3 regions of the Kitasatospora sp. NE20-6 genome follow, and region 3 is predicted to be linked to each of the others. Evidence: riboswitches for the same ligand, from Rfam matches in the RefSeq annotation. Region 3 holds a riboswitch; each other region holds the start of a gene.
The links. Region 3 has a riboswitch for cobalamin ahead of cobN (cobaltochelatase subunit CobN). Riboswitches for the same ligand answer to the same signal wherever they lie in the genome.
Positions count from the first base shown of each region.

Region 1 (7,101 bases), on a different contig from region 3:
GCCACCAAGGCCTCGAAGCCCTCCAGCAGGTACTTGGCGGAGTCGCCGACGACCGCCGAGCTGACCGGGATCTGGTCGTAGGTGTCCATGTCCATGAAGATGAACGAGTCACCGTCACGGTAGGAGTACTGCATGGTCCGCTTGTCGACGTTGGCCGTCTCGACCTTGATGCCGGCGTTGAAGGTCTTCTCGACGACCTTGCCGGTCAGGACCTCCTTGAGCTTGGTGCGCACGAAGGCCGGGCCCTTGCCGGGCTTCACGTGCTGGAACTCGACGACGGACCACAGCTTGCCGCCGTCCAGCTTGAGGACCATGCCGTTCTTGAGATCGTTCGTGGAAGCCACGGGCGCACTAACTCCTGATATAGCTGTCAAGGAACCAAGGGCCGCATGCTGCACCCGCCGGAGGCGGCTACAGGGCGAGGAGCTCCTTGGTGGTGATGGTGAGCAGCTCCGGCCCGCCCTCTTCAAGGGGGCGCACCACGAGCGTGTCCTCGATCCGGACTCCGCCCCGCCCCGGGAGGTGGACCCCCGGGCCGACGGTGACCGGCACGCGACTGTCCAGTTTACCCATGTCGGCGGGGCCCAGGCGCGGCGCCTCCCGGATCTCCAGACCGATTCCGTGTCCGAGAGGGTGCACCGGGTGCTCGGTGTGCCCCGCGGACTGCAGCACCTCCCGCGCAGCCAGGTCGGGCGCGGACTCGGACACCCCCGGACCGAGCGCCTCCCGGCCCGCCCGCTGCGCCCGGAAGACCAGCCGGTGCAGGTCGACCTGCCAGGACGCCGGGGCGGCCCCGATGACGAACGTCCGCGCGGTCGAGACGCCGTAGCCGCGGTAGCGGGCACCGAGCACGACGGTGAGGAAGTCGCCCTCCTCCACCCGGCGGTCGGTCGGCTGGTGCGACTCCAGGCCTGAGTGGCTGCCGGTGCCGACGGAGACGGGGAACGCGGCACGGTCGGCACCGTGGTCGATCATCCGGCGCTCCAGCTCCATCGCCAGGTGGCGCTCGGTCCGGCCCACGAGGATCGACTCCAGCAGCTCGCTGAGCGCCTGGTCGGCGATCTCCGCAGCGATCCGCAGATCCGCGATCTCGTGCTCGTCCTTGACGACCCGCATGCGTTCGACCGCCGAACCGAGGTCGGCCAGCCGCACACCCCCGGCGACCGCACCGAGCTCGTGGTGGCGGCGCACGGTGAGATCGTGCTCCTCGACCGCGAGGTCCATGACCTTCAGCCGGCCGGCCGCCTCGGCGGCCGCCAGGGCGGTGTCGGTCTCGGAGGGCACGATCAACTGCGCGACATCGGGCCCGAGGAAGTGCTCGCCGGTGTCGTCCGGCGGCAGGCCCTCCGGCAGCGCGAGCAGCGCCCGCTCCCGGGTCAGCAACAGGCTGGCACCGCAGGGCGGGCAGCCGGTGAGGTAGCGGACATTGGCTGCACGGGTGATCAGCACCGCGTCGACCCCCGACGCACTGCAGTGCTCCCTGAGGCGCTCACGCCGGACCGCATACGCATCGGACATGCTCCGAGCGTACGGAGGGCGGCCGGTCGCCGCCCGTCGAGGGGAGTTGCCGCCCCGACGGGAGAAGCCGCTGACCGCCGACCGGGGCCGGGCGGCCGCCTGCCGGTACGGCGTCAGCGTGCGGGCACGGCGTCAGCGTGCGGGTAGCGGTACGGAGACCACGAGGGTGAGGCGGACCGGGACGTCGCCCTCGTTGCGGTAGCCGTGGGCCCAGCCCGCCTCGTAGGAAGCGGTCGAGCCGGCGCGGACGAGGTGGTCACGGCCGTCGAGGGTGAGGGTGAGTTCACCCTCGTCGACCCGCGCGATCTCCACGGTGCCCGCCGGGTGCGGATCGGAACCGTGCGCCTCGCCCGGCATGATGACCCACTCCCACAGTTCCAGCGGGCCGGGCGCCTCGATGCCGTTGAGCAGCACACCACTGCCGCCCTTGGCGCCGGCCCACAGCTGGACGGCCTCGTCGCCGGAGACGATCCGCACCGTCGAGACCTCGTCGTAGTCGAGGAGGCGGGCGATGGACACGCCCAGCGCGTCGGCCAGCCGGACGACCGTGCCCACGCTGGGGTTGGTCCGCCCCTGCTCGATCTGGACGATCATGCCGCGGCTCACCCCCGACCTGGCGGCGAGGGCGTCGAGCGTGTGGCCGCGGTCGTTCCGCAGCCTCTTCAGGTTGCGCGCGAGGGCCTGGGTGACGAGCTCGGGATCAGGCATGCCAGTCCAATAAATTGATTCGTTCAGTTCGTTTTACTGATCTATGCTGCGCGAGCCCACAAAATCCACCCGACTGTACTCCGGAGTCCACTGTGGTGTCCCACCTGCTCGCCCTCTCCGCCAGCGCCCTCTGGGGGATGGCCGACTTCGGCGGCGGCGCGCTGACGAAGCGCATATCCGCCCTGCGGGTCGTCGTCGCCTCCCAAGCGCTCGCGGCAGCCCTGCTGGTGGTCTGCGTGGCGGCCACCGCAGGCTGGACCGAGGCCTCCGCCGGGCTCTGGTACGCAGCCGTCGCGGGCGTCATCGGCCCGTTCGCGATGCTCGCCTTCTACCGCGCCCTCGCACTCGGGCCGATGGGCGTGGTCTCGCCCCTCGCCACCGTCGGGGTGGCGGTCCCCGTCGGTCTCGGGCTGCTGCTCGGCGACCGTCCCGGGACGGGTCAACTGGCCGGGATCGCCGTCGCCGTCCTGGGTATCGCGCTCGCCGGCGGACCCGAGCGACGGGGCGGCGCCGTCGGCGCGCCCGTCCTGCTGCTCACCCTCGGCGCGGCCTTCGGCTTCGGCGCCGTCATGGCCCTCGTCGCCCAGGCCACCGTCGACGGCGGACTGCTCCTCTCGCTCTGCGTGCAGCGGCTGTGCAACGTCGCGGTGGGCGGCGCGGCACTCCTGGCCCTCCCCCGGGCATCCGCGCCCGGCGAAACCGGCGCACTGCGACGGAGCCTGCCCACGCTCACCGCCGTCGGCATCGCGGACGTGGCGGCGAACGCGAGCTACGCGGCGGCCGCCCACAGCGGATCCGTGGCAGTGGCCTCCGTGCTCGCCTCGCTGTACCCCGTGGTCACCGCACTCATGGCGCGTGGCGTTCTGAAGGAGCGGCTGCGCCCGGTGCAGGTGATCGGCGCGGGCCTGGCCGTGGCCGGCACACTGCTGCTGGCTGCGGGCTGACCTGATCGCGGCCGCCCGGACCCCCGCAGGAACGGGACGGCTCTCCGGGCCCGGAGCCCTGCAGCCGGTCGGCGCACCGCACGCTCCCCCGCGCTCCACGATCAGACCGTCGGCCCGGCAGCCCAGCGCTGCTCGACCCTGGCGAACCGCCAGTAGCCGATCGCCGCGGCCCAGACCACCACGAAGAGCCCGACGATCACGAAGCCGACGTTGTCGAGGCTCAGCCCGGCGATCCACCCGGTCAGCGGGTCGCCGAGGTCCAACTTCTCGTGCAGGACCGCCACCAACTCGATGGTGCCGATGACGAACGCCACCGCGATCGACAGGCCCGTGATGGTCAGGTTGTAGAAGACCTTCCGCACCGGGTTGGAGAAGGCCCACTGGTACGCAAAGTTCATGAACGTGCCGTCCAGCGTGTCGAACAGGCTCATGCCGGCGGCGAAGAGCAACGGCAGGCAGACGATCGCGTACCAGGGGAGCCCGGCGGCCGCGCCGGAGCCCGCCATCACCATCAGCGCGACCTCGGTGGCCGTGTCGAAGCCGAGCCCGAGCACCAGGCCGACCGGGAACATCTGCCCGGGCCGGGTGATCGAACGCGTGGCACGGCCGAGCACCCGGTTCATCAGGCCCCGCGACGCGAGTCGGCGCTCCAGCTCGGCCTCGTCGAACGTCCCCGCCCGCATCGCGCGGAAGACCCGCAGGATGCCGAGCAGGGCGACGAGGTTCAACGCGGCGATGAGATAGAGGAAGGCGCCCGACGCGGTGGTGCCGATGGTGCCGAGCACCTGGTGCGTGGTGGAGCCGTCGTCCATCAACGTGCCCGCGAGCTGCGCACCGCCGGCGACCAGGGCCGCCATCAGCACGACCATCGACGAATGTCCCAGCGCGAACCAGAAGCCCACCGAGACGGGCCGACGACCGTCGGCCATGAGCTTGCGGGTGGTGTTGTCGATCACGGCGATGTGGTCGGCGTCGAAGGCGTGCCGCATGCCGAGGGTGTACGCGGTGATGCCGAGGCCCGCACCGAACACCTGCGTGCCGACCTCGTACTTCTCGGGCACCACGAGGAGGAACAGCGTGCCGAACGCCACCACGTGCATCGCCAGGATCACCGCCATCAGGGCGGCGGTACGGACCGTGTCCTCCCGCCGCCAGCGGAATGCCGCAGCAGCGGGGGCTGTCGGCCCGGGGGCCGTACCGGTTTCGGGCAGGGTCATCTGCGGATCACGCTCCAGCACCTCGTGGAAAGTCGTCGTGAGATGCCGTGGCCGGTCTCCTGGCTCACGGGGAGGATCCGACGGTGCCCGTACCCGGCCTTCCCGGGCGCGCCAAGGCGCCCAGTGACACACGTGGGGTACGGATTGACTCCCCGTTCACAGTGGCGAGGGCCGCTCCGGACTGGGACCTCAGAGGTCCGACACCGGTCTTCCCGAACACCACGGCGGCTCCACCGTAGGGGTGACGGCACGACAGCTGCAAGCCTGCACACCTGCGCAGGTGTCGAAGATCACGGCAGGGCGGACTGCGAGAATGCCCGGCATGCACCTCGTCCCCGCGGACCGCGCACACCACCGCACCATCGACGGACACCAGGTCTGCGAAGCCATCGCCGCGATCGGTGACGCCGGCCATGTCCGGGCCTGGGCCGACCGCTTCGCGCTGCTCGCCGATCCCGGCCGCCTCGCCCTCCTGCTCGCCCTGCACCAGACCGGGCCGATGGCCGTCAGCGACCTGGCCGTCGCCTCCGGCATGCGTGACCCCGCCGTGTCGCAGGCGCTGCGGCTCCTGCGGGCCGCGGGCACGGTGGCCGGCGAACGGGACGGACGCATCGTGCGCTACCGGCTCACCGACGCCGTGATCGCGGAGCTCCTCGAACACGGGGTGCTCGGCCGCGCGGACTGAACACGCACATGACCGGCATGTCCTGACGGATGGTCATTGAGCAGATCCCTTCAGCCAAGTTTTCTTGTCATGTCACCTTGAAGCAGTCCTGGTACCCCATGCTTCCGGAGGCGGCTCGTCCGAGCCGCCGCCCTCATGCTCCTGACGAGGAGACACCGTGAAGCTTCGCCGTACCTTCGCCGTCACGCTGCTGGCCGCCGCCACCTGCCTGCTTCCGGCCCAGCAGTCCGGCGCCTCCACCGGCGGCAGCCTGCCGTTCGGCTCGGCCACCGCAGTCGGCATCCACAACACCTACGACACGGCTTCCTTCCCCTTCCTCGCCCAGGGCCTGGACACCGGCACGGGCATGATCGAGCTGGACGTCTGGACGGACACCGTCACCACCGAGTGGAAGGTCAGCCACTCCAACCCGCTCGGCAACGCCAACAACTGTGTGGCGGCGACCAGCGCTGCGCAGCTCTACAGCGGCGGCACCAACAAGAACCTCGAGTACTGCCTCGACGACATCCGCATCTGGCTGGGCGCCCACCCCTCCAGTGGCCCGCTGGTCGTCAAGCTGGAGCTCAAGGGCGGCTTTGCGGGCAACCGCGGCATGGGTGCCGCCCAGCTCGACAGCCTCATAGCCGCCCACCTCGGCAGTGCCGTCTTCCGCCCGGCCGACCTGCTCGCCAAGCCCGGCGGCGGCACCTACGCCACCCTCGACGACGCCGCCAAGGCGGGCAACTGGCCGACGCGCAGCGCGCTGTCCGGTCGCGTACTCGTGGACGTCATCCCCGGCACCGTCGAGGAGGGCAACCCCTTCGACACCCTGCACACCGACGTCGAGTACGCGCGCTACCTGCGGGACCTCGCCGCTGCCGGCAAGGTGGGCCAGGCGCAGGTGTTCCCGGTCGTCCACGGAGCCGCCTCCGGCGACCCGCGCTCCGCATACAGCGAGACCAGCATCCGGCCGTGGTTCGTGGTCTTCGACGGCGACGCGTCCGCCTACGTCGGTGGCATCGACACGTCCTGGTACGACAGCCGCCACTATCTGTTGGTCATGACCGACGCCCACAACGTCGCACCCGCGATCAGCGCCACCAGCCCGACAGCAGAGCAGGCCCGTAGCCGGGTCACCCAGCTCGCCGCCGCGCACGCCAGCATCGTCTCCAGCGACTGGCGGAGCCTGCCCGAGGTACAGGCACTCGTGCTGTCCCGGGGCTGACACAGCAACGCCCCAACCAACAGCCTCCCGGCGCACGGGCAAGGCGCACGGGCAAGGCGCACGGGCCCGCGAGGGCCCGGCTCGGACTCCGCCCGTGCACCGGGAGCCATCGTGATCAGGCGCCGAAAGCCGACCCTCCGTGATCGCGACGCACCGGGCCGGGCTGACCGGGCCGACCGGGCCGCGGAGCGGCAAGGGGCCCGCACCGCCCGCGCCTTGGCAGCCCGGCCAGGATCGTACGCGTCATGGCGCGCCGCCCTCTGGCGGCCGCGCACCCTGGACCAGCGCCTCGAACCGGCTCAGCGACCGCTTGGCCGTCCGCCTGGTCAGTGGCCGCAGCGCGGCACCGAGAACACCCGCGGCCGGTACCCGGAATGCGCCGAGAAAGGCGAACCGGGTGCCGTCCGCCTCCTCGACCGCAGCCATGCCGCCCAACAGGTAGCGGCTCTGCATCAGGCACCATCCGGGCCGCAGCTCGATGTCGAAGCGGGCCCGGAGCCGCGAATGGCCCACGACCACCGCCTCGCCGCCGTCCGGCGAGACGCTGACGGTACGGATGTCGGGCAACCACTGGGGCATGGCGCCGGCCAGGTCGGCCGCCACCGCCCACACGTCCTCCAGGGATGTGGGCAGCAGCGTCTCGTGCACCGCCGCACCCGGCACGGTGGTGGCGAGTACGCGCAGGGCCCGGACGGAGTCGAAATCGGCCACCGGCCAGCCATCGTGGTGCGGACGCGGTTCTGCGTTCATGACTGCCATGCCTTTCGGAAGCCGAGCCGGGCGCGGGAGAGACGGGACTTCACGGTGCCTGCGGCCACACCGAGC
Region 1 is NZ_BPRL01000002.1:192,708-199,808, reverse strand. Features, by position in the region: gene efp (elongation factor P) at 1-344, opposite strand, end outside; gene SNE206_RS01530 (M24 family metallopeptidase) at 412-1,518, opposite strand; gene SNE206_RS01525 (XRE family transcriptional regulator) at 1,651-2,226, opposite strand; gene SNE206_RS01520 (EamA family transporter) at 2,322-3,170, shown strand; gene SNE206_RS01515 (HoxN/HupN/NixA family nickel/cobalt transporter) at 3,272-4,387, opposite strand; cobalamin riboswitch at 4,419-4,626, opposite strand; gene SNE206_RS01510 (ArsR/SmtB family transcription factor) at 4,710-5,072, shown strand; gene SNE206_RS01505 (phosphatidylinositol-specific phospholipase C domain-containing protein) at 5,230-6,276, shown strand; gene SNE206_RS01500 (hypothetical protein) at 6,520-7,026, opposite strand; gene SNE206_RS01495 (RNA polymerase sigma factor) at 7,023-7,101, opposite strand, start outside.
Region 1: linked by a shared signal. The riboswitch ahead of SNE206_RS01515 (HoxN/HupN/NixA family nickel/cobalt transporter) and the one ahead of cobN (cobaltochelatase subunit CobN) in region 3 are both predicted to bind cobalamin.

Region 2 (7,101 bases), on a different contig from region 3:
CGTCGGTGAGCTCCACCTGCGGCAGCAGCTCCCGGGCGCCGGTGATGCGGTCGGCGAGCGCCTCCTCGTCCGCGGCGAACCGGGCGGCGAAGCCCGCCGGGTCGGCGTCGTAGGCGAGGCGGCGGCGTACGACCTCGGCGCGTTCGGCGGGCTCGCGGGTGGCGGCGATCTCCACGGTGAGGCCGAAGCGGTCGAGCAGCTGCGGCCGCAGTTCGCCCTCCTCCGGGTTCATGGTGCCGACGAGCAGGAAGCGTGCCGCGTGCCGCACCGACACGCCCTCGCGCTCCACGTAGGAGCGGCCCATCGCCGCGGCGTCGAGCAGCAGGTCGACCAGGTGGTCCTGGAGGAGGTTGACCTCGTCGATGTAGAGCACCCCGCGGTGCGCCCGGGCGAGCAGGCCCGGTTCGTAGGCCTTGACGCCGTCGGCGAGGGCCCGTTCCAGGTCGAGGGAGCCGACGATGCGGTCCTCGGTGACGCCGACCGGCAGCTCCACGAGGTGCGCGGGCCGGGTGTGCGCGGACCCGTCGGTGTGCGCGCCGTCCGGGCAGTGCGGGTCGGGTGCGGCCGGGTCGCAGGCGAACCGGCAGCCGCCGGCCTCGGCGATCGACGGCAGCAGACCGGCCAGGGCGCGGACCATCGTCGACTTGGCGGTGCCCTTCTCGCCGCGGACGAGCACGCCGCCGACCGCCGGGGAGACGGCGTTGAGCAGCAGCCCGAGCCGCAGGTCGGCCATGCCGACGATCGCGGTGAAGGGGTAACGGACGTCGGTCATCTGCACTCCATGCCTCCCGGCGCCGCTCACGGCGCACCCGGCGGGACGAACGGGAGGCCGGCCGGCGCCCCGCCCTCGATCAGCTTCCACAGCGCCTCGGTGTCGGCGTGCTCCTCGATCAGGTCGCCGAGCCGGTCGAGCCGTTCCTCGCGGGCGGCAGCGAACGACGTGTCCGGCGCGGGCACGAACGCCCGTCCGGCGAGGGCGGCCGCCTCGCGCAGCAGGGCCCGCCGGAAGCCGTCGTTCTCCAGCACGCCGTGCCAGGTCGTACCCCACACCGCGCCCGCCCGGCAGCCGTCGAGGGCGCGCCCGCGGCCGTCCGAGACGAACGCCTCGCCACCCTCGACGGCGACCACGCCGTGGTGGATCTCGTACCCCTCGACCCGCTCCCCGTACGCCTCGCCGACCGGGCGGGCGAGCACCTTCTCCCGGCCGAAGACGACCCGGGTCGGCAGCAGGGCGAGGCCCTCGACCGTGCCGGCCTTCGACTCGACCTCGTCGGTGATCTCCCGGGCGAGCATCTGGTAGCCGCCGCACACACCGAGCACCGGCAGGCCCGCCGCCGCCCGGGCGTGCACCGCGCGGTCCAGGCCGCGTTCGCGCAGCCAGGCGAGGTCGGCGACGGTCGCCCGGGTGCCGGGCAGGATCACGAGGTCGGCGTCGGCGAGCTCCTCGGGCCGGGTCGCCCAGCGCACCAGCACGCCGGGCTCCTGGGCGAGCGCGTCGACGTCGGTGAAGTTCGACAGCCGGGGGAACCGCACGACGGCGACCCGCAGCACGTCCGTGCCGTGCGGGGCGGCGACCGGGCCGCGTTCGGCGACGGTCGACAGGTCGAGCGAGTCCTCGGCGTCCAGCCACAGCCCGGGCAGCATGGGCAGCGTGCCCAGCACCGGACGGCCCGTCAGGCCCTCCAGCATCTCCAGGCCGGGCGCGAGGAGCCGCGCGTCGCCGCGGAACTTGTTGACGAACCAGCCCGCCACCAGCGCCTGGTCCTGCGCGGAGAGCAGCGCCAGCGTGCCGTACATCGCGGCGAACACCCCGCCGCGGTCGATGTCGCCGACGACCACGACGGGCAGGTTCGCGGCGGTCGCCAGGCCCATGTTGGCGATGTCGCGGTCGCGCAGGTTGATCTCGGCGGGCGAACCCGCCCCCTCGCACACCACCACGTCGTACCGGCCGCGCAGGTCGGCCAGGCACTCCAGGGCCCGTTCCAGCAGGACGGGCTTGCGCTCGCGGTAGTCGAGCGCGCCGACCTCCGCGACCGGCCGGCCGAGCAGCACGACCTGGCTGCGGCCGTCCGCACCGGGCTTGAGCAGCACCGGGTTCATCGCGGCCTCCGGCTCCACCCGGGCGGCCTGCGCCTGCATCGCCTGCGCCCGGCCGATCTCGGCGCCGTCCGCGGTGACGAAGGAGTTGAGCGACATGTTCTGCGCCTTGAACGGCGCGACCCGCACGCCCCGGCGGACCAGCCAGCGGCAGACCGCCGCCGTGACCACGCTCTTGCCCGCGTCCGAGGTCGTCCCCGCGACCAGCAGTGCCCGGCTCATCGGCCCACTCCTCCTGTCGTCCTGCGTGCACGGCCGCGGGCCCGGACGGCCCGGCCGGCGAGCGTGACGGCCAGCGCCAGCACACCGACCCGCCGGGAGAGCGCGCAGGCCCGTTCGATGTCGGCGGCGGCGACCGGCCGCAGTTCCGCGCCCAGGACGGGCCGGTGCTCGGTCCGTGTCCCGTACCGCAGCGTGCCCCCGAGACGGACGCCGAGGGCCCCGGCGAACGCCGACTCGGCCTGGCCCGCGTTGGGGCTGGGGTGGGCGGAGCCGTCGCGCCGCCAGACCTTCCAGGCGGCCCGCGGGTGCTCCGCCGCGGCGACGGCCAGCAGCGCCGTGAGCCGGGCGCCGGGCCAGCCGGCGACGTCGTCGAGCCGGGCCGACGCCCAGCCGAAGCGCGTGTGCCGCGGCGAGCGGTGACCGACCATCGCGTCCAGGGTGTTGACGGCACGGAAGGCCAGCAGCCCGGGCGTGCCGGCCAGGGCTCCCCAGGTGAGCGCGTTGACGACGGCGTCGGCGGTGTTCTCGGCGACCGACTCGACGACGGCGCGGGCGATCTGCTGCCCGTCCAGCGCGCTCGGGTCGCGGCCGCACAGGTGCGGGAGCCGCTCACGGGCGGCGGCGAGGTCGCCGGCCTCCAGGGCGCGGCCGATCGTGCGGGCCTCCCGGGTGAGCGAGGTGCCGCCGAGCACCGTCCAGACGGCGGCCGCGGCGAGCGCCGTGCGGGCCGGGCGGCTGCGCCCGAGGGCGCGTTCGGCGAGCACCGCCCCGGCGGTCACGGCGCCCACGCACAGCGCGGTGTACGCGGCGCCCGCCCCGCGGTGGTCGCGCCACAGGGCCCGTTCCAGCCGTCCGGCGGCGCTGCCGAACACGGCCACCGGGTGGCCCCGGCGCGGGTCGGCGAACGCGGTGTCGGCGAGGTACCCCGCGACGGCGCCCAGCAGATAGGGGGACGCCTGGGTCGGACGGCTCACCGCCCGGTTCCCCGGGCGGGGCGCAGCGGAGACCGCCGGGCAGCCTGCATGGCGTGCGTGTCCTCACTCAGGGTCCGCGCCCTGGATCGACGAACCGGCGGCGAGAGTCTCCTGGCTTCCGGGTCGGACACACCCCCGGGCCTTCCAACGGCCCTGTGGCGGACCGTCGTGACCATGTGTTCGGGCGTGCTCCCCGGTGACAGTGGCGGGACCGCGCCGGATTCGCACCGGCTTCCTCTGCATGCCTCCGTATGGCCCAGCGATATCACCACGCGCTCCGACCGGGAGTCAACCAAGCGTGCGGAGGGGTTGGTCACACACCGTCGCCGTCCGCGGGCCCCGCCGGTCCGTACGATCCTCCGGCCCCCGCACGGGGCCGGGCGCGGCCTGACGCCCGAACAGGTCGCCGACGGCATGGCCGCGCACGGGGTGCGGCTGCTGCCCGCGCACGTCCTCGCCCGGGGGAGCGGCGCGCTGCGGCCCTCCGAGGAGGAGTTCGTCGCGCCGGCCCGGGCACTGTGGTGCCCGCCCGTCCGGCTGATGAGCACGGGCCCCGCCTCGCTGCGCGACTTCCGGCCGGCCCGCGAGCTCACCCCGGCCGGGACGGCGCGGCGGACCGGGGAGCCGCCCCCGCGGCGGGCGCCCGCCCGCCGCTCGCCCGCCCGCCGGCGCCCGCCGACCGCTTCCGGGAGCTGCTCGCCGGGCGGCCCGGCGACATCCCGGTCCGGGCCCGCGCGGGGCGCCGCCGCCCGGACGGCCCGCCCGGGTGGCCGGAGGCCGCCTGCCGGGCGTGGACTGGGAGCGCCATGTCCGAAGCCAGCAGACCGGGGATGCCATGCGCAGCTGGGGAACCGCCACCGCCGTTGCTGCCGCCGTCGTCGGAGCCGGGGCCGCGGCCGTCCTCCTGGCCGGCCGTCGCGCCTCCGAACGGTCCGTCCGCCCCGGCTCCGCGGGCGGCGTCTTCGGGTCGGCCGGGGGCGTCCGCGTCCACCACGTGGGGCCGGACTCCGTCACCCTCACCCGCAGCGTCGAGACGGAGCGGCCCGGCCGCTACGCCCTGGAGTGGCCCGGCGGCGGGCACGCCGTCGTCGGCGAGGTGCTCGGCACCGCCCCGCAGAGCGTCACCCGCCGCCTGCTGTCGACCGGGGCCCCGCTCGCCGGCGGTGCCGAGGTGCGGGTGACCGCCCGCGTCGTGACCGGCGATCCGGCGTCCGCGCTCGGCCTCGACTTCACGGAGACCGCCGTCGACGGCGAGCTCGGGCCGCTGCCCGCCTGGCACCTGCCGGGCATGCGGGGGCTGTGGGTGGTGCTGGTGCACGGCCCCGGCGCCGACCGGCAGCAGGCCCTGCCCGTGCTGCCGCTGCTGCACGCACTGCGGCTGCCCGCGCTGGTCGTCACCCACCGCGGTGACGAGGGGGCGCCGCCCCCGCCCGACGGGCTGAGCCACTTCGGCGAGACCGAGTGGCAGGACGTGGACGCCGCCCTCCGCTTCGCCCGCGCCCACGGCGCCGACCGCGTGGTGCTGTACGGCTGGTCGCTCGGCGCCACCATGGCGCTGCACACGGCGGCCCGGTCGGCCTGGCGGGAGTCCGTGGCGGGCCTGGTGCTGGACTCGCCGGTGCTGGACTGGCACGCGACCGTGCGCCGCGAGGCCGCCCGGGCGGGCGTGCCGGCGCCGCTGGCGGAACTCGGCGCGCTGGCGGCCGAGGGGCGGACCCGGGTCGATCTGGCGGGCTTCGCCCGGCTCGCGGACGGCACCGACCTCCACGTGCCCGCGCTGCTGCTGCACAGCCCCGACGACGCCGTGGCGCCGTGGGCGGCCGCCGCCGGGCTCGCCGGCCGGCGGCCCGACCTGGTGAGCCTGCGGCCCGTCCCGGAGGGCGCGCACGCCGCCCTCTGGAACGCGGACCCGGACGCGTACACGGAGGCGCTGCGGCGCTGGCTGACGCCGCTGCTCTGAGGCGCCCGTCCGAGGCACCCGTCCGAGGCGCCCGCCGGGCCTCCACGACGGTTGTGCTCATGTCATATTTCGTGATCGTGAGCCCGGTTTGATGGCGGATGCCCGATCTCATCCCCCGTCCGCGGGTCGGACGTGCGAGCGCGCGTAGAACTCGATGTGACAGAAGGCCCCTGCGCGGGGAAGACTGCACGGCGTGACGTCTCGGAACCCGCGCGACCGTGATGCCCCGCTCCAGCCCGCGATCCGCACCGGAGCGACGGTGACCCGTCTGCCAGGAGCGGCCCGCCGAGCCGACAACGAGCAGCCGGGCGGACCCGCCCGCCGCCGCACCCCCGGGCCCAAGCCCGGCCGCGGCCGCGTGCCGGTGCCCGAGGGCTTCCCCGCACCCGCAGAGCTGGCCCCGCTGGCCCGCCGCATGCTCGCCGACGCCGTGCGGATCTCCCGCTGGGCCGGCGAGCTCGCCGAGGTCGACAAGCGCGGCGAGCTCCTGCCCGACGACGCGAGGGCCGCCGGCCGCGCCCTCGCGATGACCGTCGGCGCCGCCGCCAAGGCCTGGGGGCAAGCCCTGCTCGTCGGCCTGGTCGAGCTCCGCGACGCCGGAGCCGGGCCGGGCTGGCGCCTCAACGCCTGGGAGCACGACGACGAGGCGGTGATCCGCGGCTGGTCGGCACTGTTCGACGCCTGGACCCTCCTCGCGCCCGTGCCGCCCGCCGCCATGCGCGGCGTCTTCGCCGTGCTCGCCGGCCAGGCCGTCGACCAGGCGCCGCAGCTCCTCTCCTTCCTGCACCTCGTCGACGGCCCGGTGTCGGACGGCGAACTGCTGGAGCTGCTCCGCCGCGGCCTCGACGAGCGCCGGCACGGCGTCGTCCCCGGCGCGCTCGGGCTCTCGCCGGTGCCGCACGCGGCCTCCGCGATGTCCGCCGTCCGCGGCACCTGCCGCGACCCGCAGATCGACACCCCCACGGCCGCCGCCGACGCCGCCGCGGTCCTCGACTGGATGCTGGACGGTCTGGCCGCCGTCGGTGCCCTGGAGCGCCGTGACGAGGCCGCCGAGCTCTCCCCGCTCGGCCACTGGGCGGTGCGCGCCAAGCTGGAGGAGATCTGCACCGTCGCGCAGACCGCCGCCGGCCACATCGAGCAGAGCGCCCAGGAACTCCTGAGCGCCTGCGCCGACTACACCCCCGGCCCGGCCCGCGCCGAGTACCGGGCCTGGGTCGCCGCCCGCCCCGCGGACCGCGCGGTCGCCGAGCTCCTCGACGCCGCCCGCGGGGAGGACGCCCTCGTGCGCGGTCTCGCCTTCGAAGCCCTCCGGGTGGCCGGCGGCACCGCCGAGCAGGCCGTCCGCGCGGCCGTCGAGGAGACCGTCCTGCGGCCCTACGCGCTGCTCTGGCTGGCCGAGCGCTCCGACGAGGGCCCGGTGGCCCCCGCCGACGTGCTGGGCGCGGAGGACGCCGCCTGGCTGTGGGTGGACACCGCCGCCGCCGTGCTCGACCACGGCGACACCGCACTGCTCGTGCCGCACGTGGAGGGCGCCTCCGCGGGCGAGCCGGTACGGCTCTTCAACCGGGCCCGGCAGTCCGGGCACCCGCGGGCGGCGTCGGTGCTCACCGCGGTCTCCGGGGTCCACCCGGACCCGGCGGTGGCCCGGGCCGCGCGCCGCTCCGCGTTCGCCGTCCACGACGGCGGCGCGGGCCGCTGACCGCCGTGCCCGCCGCGCTTCCGGGCGGCGGGCACGCGCAGCAGGGCACGGCACAGACCGGACCGGCGCGGCGCAGACCGGACCGGCACAGACCGGCAGGGCACAGCGCGGCGGATACGCGGAAGGGCCCGGATCCTTGCGGATCCGGG
Region 2 is NZ_BPRL01000020.1:90,883-97,983, forward strand. Features, by position in the region: gene SNE206_RS17615 (putative cobaltochelatase) at 1-772, opposite strand, end outside; gene SNE206_RS17620 (cobyric acid synthase) at 799-2,319, opposite strand; gene SNE206_RS17625 (cobalamin biosynthesis protein) at 2,316-3,293, opposite strand; cobalamin riboswitch at 3,377-3,570, opposite strand; gene SNE206_RS17630 (alpha/beta hydrolase) at 4,129-5,253, shown strand; gene SNE206_RS17635 (hypothetical protein) at 5,447-6,952, shown strand.
Region 2: linked by a shared signal. The riboswitch ahead of SNE206_RS17625 (cobalamin biosynthesis protein) and the one ahead of cobN (cobaltochelatase subunit CobN) in region 3 are both predicted to bind cobalamin.

Region 3 (7,101 bases):
CGCCCCGCCACCGTGAGGGAGACCGACGTGCACGACCACCGCCGCCTGGGCCGCGCCCTGGACCTCTTCGACACCGACCCGCTCATCGGCGCCGGCCTGCCCTTCTGGCTGCCCGACGGCGCGGCCGTCCGGCACGCCCTGGAGGAGTACGTCCGCGAGCTGGAACGGCAGGCCGGCTACCGGCACGTGTACTCGCCCGTGCTCGGCAAGCGCGAGCTGTACGAGATGTCGGGGCACTGGGCGCACTACCGCGACGACATGTTCCCGCCGATGGAGGTCGGCGGCGAGGAGATGGTGCTGCGCCCCAGCCTCTGCCCGCACCACGCGGTGCTCTTCCGCTCCCGCCCGCGCAGCCACCGCGAACTGCCGCTGCGCATGGCGGAGCTCGGCGGCATGTTCCGCTCCGAGCTGTCCGGGGTGCTCGGCGGGCTGACCCGTGTCCGGGCGATGCAGCTCAACGACGCCCACGTGTTCTGCCGTCCCGACCAGGTGGCCGACGAGGTGCTGGCGGCCCTGGCACTGATCCGGCAGGCGTACGGGGCACTCGGCATCACCGCCGCCCGCCACCGGCTGTCGCTGCCCGCCGGGGGCGGCAAGTACGTCGCGGACCCGGCCCTGTGGCGGCGGGCGAACGCCGTGCTCGTCGAGGCACTGGACGCGGCGGGCATCGCCTACGAGGAGGCGGGCGGCGAGGCCGCCTTCTACGGGCCGAAGATCGACGTGCAGGTCTCCGACCGGGCGGGGCGCGAGTCGACCCTCTCGACCGTGCAGGTCGACTTCCACCAGCCGGCCCGGTTCGACCTCGGCTACACCGGCCCGGACGGCGCCCGGCACCGCCCGGTGATGGTGCACCGCGCGGTGATCGGCAGCGTGGAGCGGGCCGTCGCCCATCTCGTCGAGGTGCACCAGGGGGCGTTCCCCGCCTGGCTGGCGCCGGTGCAGCTGCTCGTCCTGCCGGTCGCCGAGGAGCAACGGGCGCAGGCCGGGGCCCTGGTGCGGGAGGCGGTCGCCCGCGGCCTGCGGGCGGAGCTCGCCGGCCCGGACGCCGGCACCCTCGGCGCGCGGGTCCGGGCCGGGCGGCTGGTGCCGTACCAGGCGGTGATCGGCGCGGCGGAGGCCGCCGACGGCCGGGTGGCGCTGCGGCTGCGCGACGGCCGCCGGCCCGGCCCGCTGCCCGCCGCGGAGGCGCTGCGCCTGATCGGCGACCGCGTCGCGGGGCACTCCCCGGAGCTGTGGCCCCGGGAGGACGCCTGACGACCGCCCGGCACCCGTCCGGCACCCGGCCGCCGGGGGCTCAGTCCTCCGGGTAGCGGCGCGGTGTCCAGACCACCTCGGTGCCGTTGTCGCGCTGCACGAGGCGGGTCTGCGAGGAGCCGATCAGGAGCAGGGTGCGCATGTCGACCTGGGCCGGGTCGAGGTCGGCCAGGCGCACGGTGCGCACCCGCTCGGTGGGGCCGCCGACGTCGCGGGCCATCACCACGGGGGTGTCGGCGGCGCGGTACTCCAGCATCAGGTCGCGGGCCAGGCCGACCTGGGTGGTGCGGGACTTCGAGCCGGGGTTGTAGAGCGCCAGCACCAGGTCGGCCGCGGCGGCGGCGCGCAGCCGTTCGGCGATGACCGTCCACGGCTTGAGCCGGTCGGAGAGCGAGACCACGGCGTAGTCGTGGCCGAGCGGGGCGCCCGCCCGGGAGGCGGCGGCGTGCGCGGCGGTCATGCCGGGCAGCACCCGCACCGGCACCGAGCGGTACGGGTCGGCGCCGGCGGCCTCCAGCACGGCGGTGGCCATCGCGAAGACGCCCGGGTCGCCGGAGGAGACGACGGCCACCCGGCGTCCGCGGCGGGCCAGGTCGAGGGCGAACTCGGCGCGCTCGGCCTCGACCTTGTTGTCGGAGCCGTGGCGCAGCTGGCCGGGCCGCACGGGCACCCGGTCAAGGTAGGTGGTGTAGCCGACCAGGTCGGTGGCGGCGGCGAGGGCGCCGCGGGCCTCCGGGGTCAGCCAGAGCGGCCCGGCGGGGCCGGTGCCGACGACGACGACCTCGCCGGGGCCGTCCGGTGCGGGCTCGGCGGCGTCCAGCGGTGCCACCTTGCTGGGCAGGACGGCGACGGAGAAGTACGGCACCGAGTCGGCGTCGACCTCGGCGAGGGGCAGGGTGCGCTCGCCGTCCATGAAGGCCCGCTCGACGTACTGCGCGTCGGCGAGGCGGCCGGCCCGTTCCAGGGCGCGGCGGACGGCGGGGAAGGTCCGGCCGAGCTTCATGATCACGGCGGAGTCCGCGGAGGCGAGCCGGGCGGTCAGCTCCTCCTCGGGCAGCGTGCCGGGGATGATCGTCAGGGTCTCCTCGGCCTCCACCAGTGCCGTGCCGAGCCGGGCGGCGGCGGCGCTGACCGAGGTCACGCCGGGCACCACCTCGGTCGGGTACCGGTGCGCGAGGCGCTTGTGCATGTGCTGGTAGGAGCCGTAGAACAGCGGGTCGCCCTCGGCGAGGACGACGACGTCGCGGCCGGCGTCCAGGTGGGCGGCGAGCCGGGCGGAGGCCTCCTCGTAGAAGTCGTCGAGCGCGCCGCGGTAGCCGCCGGGGTGGTCGGTGGTCTCGACCGTGATCGGGTAGACCAGCTTCTCCTCGATCTGCCCGCCCGTCAGGTAGCGGTCGGCGATCGAGCGGGCGATGGATCGCCCGTGCCGGGCACTGTGGTACGCCACCACGTCGGCCTTGCCGATGAGTTCGGCGGCACGGACGGTCAGCAGGGAGGGGTCGCCGGGGCCGAGCCCGACGCCGTACAGACGGCCCGTCACTCTTCTTCACTCGCAATCGCGTTGACGGCGGCGGCGGCCATCGCGCTGCCGCCGCGGCGGCCGCGCACCACCAGGTGCTCCAGGGCGGCGGGGTGCTCGGCCAGGGCCTGCTTGGACTCGGCGGCGCCGATGAAGCCGACGGGCACGCCGATCACCGCGGCCGGGCGGGGTGCGCCCGCCTCGACCATCTCCAGCAGCCGGAAGAGCGAGGTCGGGGCGTTGCCGACGGCCACCACCGCGCCCTCCAGCCGGGGCAGCCACAGCTCCATGGCGGCGGCGCTGCGGGTGGTGCCCATCCGGCGGGCCAGCTCGGGCACCGCCGGGTCGGTGAGGGTGCAGACGACCTCGTTGCCGGCGGGCAGGCGCTTGCGCGTCACCCCGCTGGCGACCATGTTGACGTCGCAGAGGATCGGCGCCCCGGCGAGCAGGGCCGCCCGGGCGGCGGCGACCGCGCCGGGCGAGTACACGAGGTCCTCGACCAGGTCGGTCATGCCGCAGGCGTGGATCATCCGCACCGCGACCCGGGCGACGTCCTCGGGCAGGGCGGCCAGATCGGCCTCGGCCCGGATGGTGGCAAAGGACTGCCGGTAGATGGCCGCGCCGTCCTTCTCGTACTCGATCACGTGATCCTCCGGGCCTCGGCGACCGCCTCGGCCATCTCTTCCGTCGTCACATCCACTGAAGGCGCCGGCGTCCCGACCGGCGTCACCCGGTAGCCCTGCCCGAGCGCGAGCACGTCCACCCATCGCCCGGCGGGGTGTCCGCAGCGCCGCTCGCAGCCCGACCAGTGCACGGGCAGCGCCGCACCGCCGGCGCGCTCCGGAGCGCGGGCCGCGCCGGAGGGTGCGTCGGGGTGCGCCGCCGCCGGGGCCGCGCCGGGCCCGTGCTCCAGTGCGCGGGCGGCGTCGGTGCGGACGTCGGCGAGCGACTTCGCGCAGCCGGGCAGGCCGGTGCAGGCGGTGGCGCGGTCCCAGGCGGTACCGGGCCGGGTCAGGAACCCGGCGGCGGCCAGGTCGGGGAGCCGGGCGGCGGGCACGCCCGGCAGGACGGCCCCGCGCCACGGCGTCAGCCGGATCTCACCGGCGGACACCTCCGCCAGCAGCCGCCACCGGTCGGCGGCGGCCCGGCCGAAGCGGGTGCCGACGGCGATCCCGCCGGGCAGGGCGCCGAGCGCGGGCGGGCCGCCGGCGGGGGCGGGCAGCGGTTCGGTGCCGGGCGGCAGCAGGTCGGGGAGTTCCCGCAGGTGCCAGGCCCGGCCCTCCGCGGCCGCCAGGAAGTCGCGGGCGGCGGCGAGCGCGGCGGCCACCGGCGCGCCGACCGGGCGGACGGTGCCGGCCCGGCCGAGCCGGAGCAGCGCGGTGCCGCCGGGCGCTGCGATCAACGTCACATCGGCGTCGAGCGCGGCGACGTCGCCGCGGCCGTCGTCCAGGGCGAAGAGGAACTTGCCGGACAGTCCGGCCGCCCAGCCGCTCGCGCACAGCTCCGCGTCGAGCGCGCGCACCCAGCCCTGCACGTCGGCGTGGCCGCGGCCGTCGACCCCGGCGTACGGCGAGGCGACGATGTTGCGCACCCGCTCGTGCGTCTCGGAGGGCAGCAGTCCGGCCTCGCGCAGCCGCCGGGCGAGCTCGGCCCCGCAGTCCGAAGGCAGGCCGCGCAGCTGGACGTTGCCGCGCGAGGTGGTCTCCGGCGCGCCGTCGCCGAGCTGCTCGGCGGCGTCGGCGAGCGCCACGAGCTGACGGGCCGTCAGGAGTCCGCCGGGCAGGCGCACCCGGGCCAGGGCGCCGTCGTCGGCGGTGTGCAGACGGAGAGCCCCGGGGCAGGCGTCCGCGCGGCCCCGGCCGGGCACGGCGGAGCCTCGCGCAGCGGCGTCGGGTGAGGCGGGCATGGCGGCGAGCATACAGAGGGTGCGACGGGCCGCCCCCGTCTCGTAGATCACAGTCGGCGCCCTGTCCCGCAGCCGCGCGGCACCCCGTACGATGCTGCCGGGCGGTCCGCGAGGACGGCCCGACGCCAGCGACGGCAAGCGGAGGAAACCGGTGCAAATCCGGTGCGGTCCCGCCACTGTAACCACGGCTCAGCCTGCCGTGGAGCCAGGAACTCCCGCCGTCCTCCGCCTTCTCCCGGTCTCCGGCCGGGGGCACACCGAGGGGCGCGGACCCCGAGGAAGGTCCGACCTGTGCGCTGCCGCCTGCCCGGCCCCGCCGTCCGTCCCAGACGTGCCGAGCCCGCACCGCCCGCTCCCCCGGCACGGCCGACCCCGCGACTCGCGACCCGGAACACCGACCTGGCCGGGAGGCCCTCCGCATGATCCTGCTGCTGTCGACCTCCGACACCGACCTGCTGAGCGCCCGTGCCGCGCAGGGCCCGGTGCCCTTCCGGCTCGGTAACCCCGCCAGGCTCACCGCCGACGACCTGCCCGCGCTGGTGGACGGCACCGACCTGGTCGTGGTGCGGCTGCTCGGCGGCCGGCGCGCCTGGGAGGATGGGCTGGACGCCCTGCTGGCCGGCCCCCGCCCGGTGATCGTGCTGACCGGCGAACAGGCCCCCGACGCCCAGCTGATGGAGCTCTCCACCGTGCCGGCGGGCATCGCCGCCGAGGCGCACGCCTACCTCGCGCACGGCGGGCCGGCCAACCTCGCCGAGCTCGGCGCGTTCCTCTCGGACACCGTGCTGCTCACCGGCCACGGCTTCGCCCCGCCCGCCTCCGCCCCCGACTGGGGCCCGCTGGAGCGCGAACCGCGGCCCACGGACGGCCCGCTGATCGCGGTGCTCTACTACCGCGCCCACCACATGAGCGGCAACACCGCCTTCGTCGAGACGCTGTGCTCGGCGATCGAGGACCGGGGCGCCCGCGCGCTGCCGCTGTACTGCTCCTCGCTGCGCGGCGCCGAGCCGGAGCTGCTCGCCGAGCTGGCGCGGGCCGACGCGATCGTCACCACGGTGCTCGCCGCGGGCGGCACCCGCCCCGCCGACGCGCAGGCCGGCGGCGACGAGGCGGCCTGGGACGCGGGCGCGCTCGCCGCCCTCGACCGCCCGATCCTGCAGGCGCTGTGCCTGACCTGGTCGCGCAGCCGGTGGGAGGAGAGCGACGACGGCCTCTCCCCGCTCGACACCGCCACCCAGATCGCCGTGCCGGAGTTCGACGGCCGGCTGATCACCGTGCCGTTCTCCTTCAAGGAGCTCGACGAGGACGGCCTCACCGTCTACCGCGCCGACCCCGAGCGGGCCGCCCGGGTCGCCGGCATCGCCGTGGCCCACGCCCGGCTCCGGCACACCCCGGCGGCCGAGCGGCGGCTCGCGCTGGTGCTGTCCGCGTACCCGACGAAGCACGCCCGGGTCGGCAACGCCGTCGGCCTGGACACCCCGGCGAGCGCGATGCGGCTGCTGGCCCGGCTGCGCGCGGAGGGCATGGACCTCGGCACCGACCTGCCCGGTCTCGACTCCGCCGATCCCGCCCTCCACGAGGGCGACGCGCTGATCCACGCGCTGATCGCGGCCGGCGGCTACGACCAGGACTGGCTGACGGAGGAGCAGCTCGCCCGCAACCCCGTCCGCATCCCCGCCGCCGACTACCGCCGCTGGTACGCCGGTCTCCCGGAGGGCCTGCGGGCCGGCGTCGAGGCGCACTGGGGCCCGCCGCCCGGCGAGCTGTACGTCGACCGCTCGCAGAACCCGGACGGCGACATCGTGCTCGCCGCGATCCGCTCCGGCAACCTGCTGGTGCTGATCCAGCCGCCGCGCGGCTTCGGCGAGAACCCGGTGGCGATCTACCACGACCCGGACCTCCCGCCGAGCCACCACTACCTGGCGGCGTACCGCTGGATCGCGGCGGCGCAGGAGGACGGCGGCTTCGGCGCGCACGCCGTCGTCCACCTCGGCAAGCACGGCAACCTGGAGTGGCTGCCGGGCAAGACGGCGGCGCTGTCGGCCGACTGCGGGCCGGACGCCGTCATCGGCGACCTGCCGCTGGTCTACCCGTTCCTGGTGAACGACCCGGGCGAGGGCACCCAGGCCAAGCGCCGCGCCCACGCCACGCTGGTCGACCACCTGGTGCCGCCGATGGCCCGCGCCGACAGCTACGGCGACATCGCGCGGCTGGAGCAGCTGCTCGACGAGTACTCGTCGATCGCCGCGATGGACCCGGCGAAGCTGCCCGCGATCCGCGCCCAGATCTGGACGCTCATCCAGGCGGCCCGCCTCGACCACGACCTCGGTCTCGACGAGCGGCCCGGGGACGACGGCTTCGACGACTTCCTGCTGCACGTCGACGGCTGGCTGTGCGAGGTGAAGGACGCCCAGATCCGGGA
Region 3 is NZ_BPRL01000001.1:82,791-89,891, reverse strand. Features, by position in the region: gene thrS (threonine--tRNA ligase) at 28-1,254, shown strand; gene SNE206_RS00365 (precorrin-2 C(20)-methyltransferase) at 1,295-2,794, opposite strand; gene SNE206_RS00360 (precorrin-8X methylmutase) at 2,791-3,417, opposite strand; gene SNE206_RS00355 (hypothetical protein) at 3,414-4,691, opposite strand; cobalamin riboswitch at 4,778-4,917, shown strand; gene cobN (cobaltochelatase subunit CobN) at 5,099-7,101, shown strand, end outside.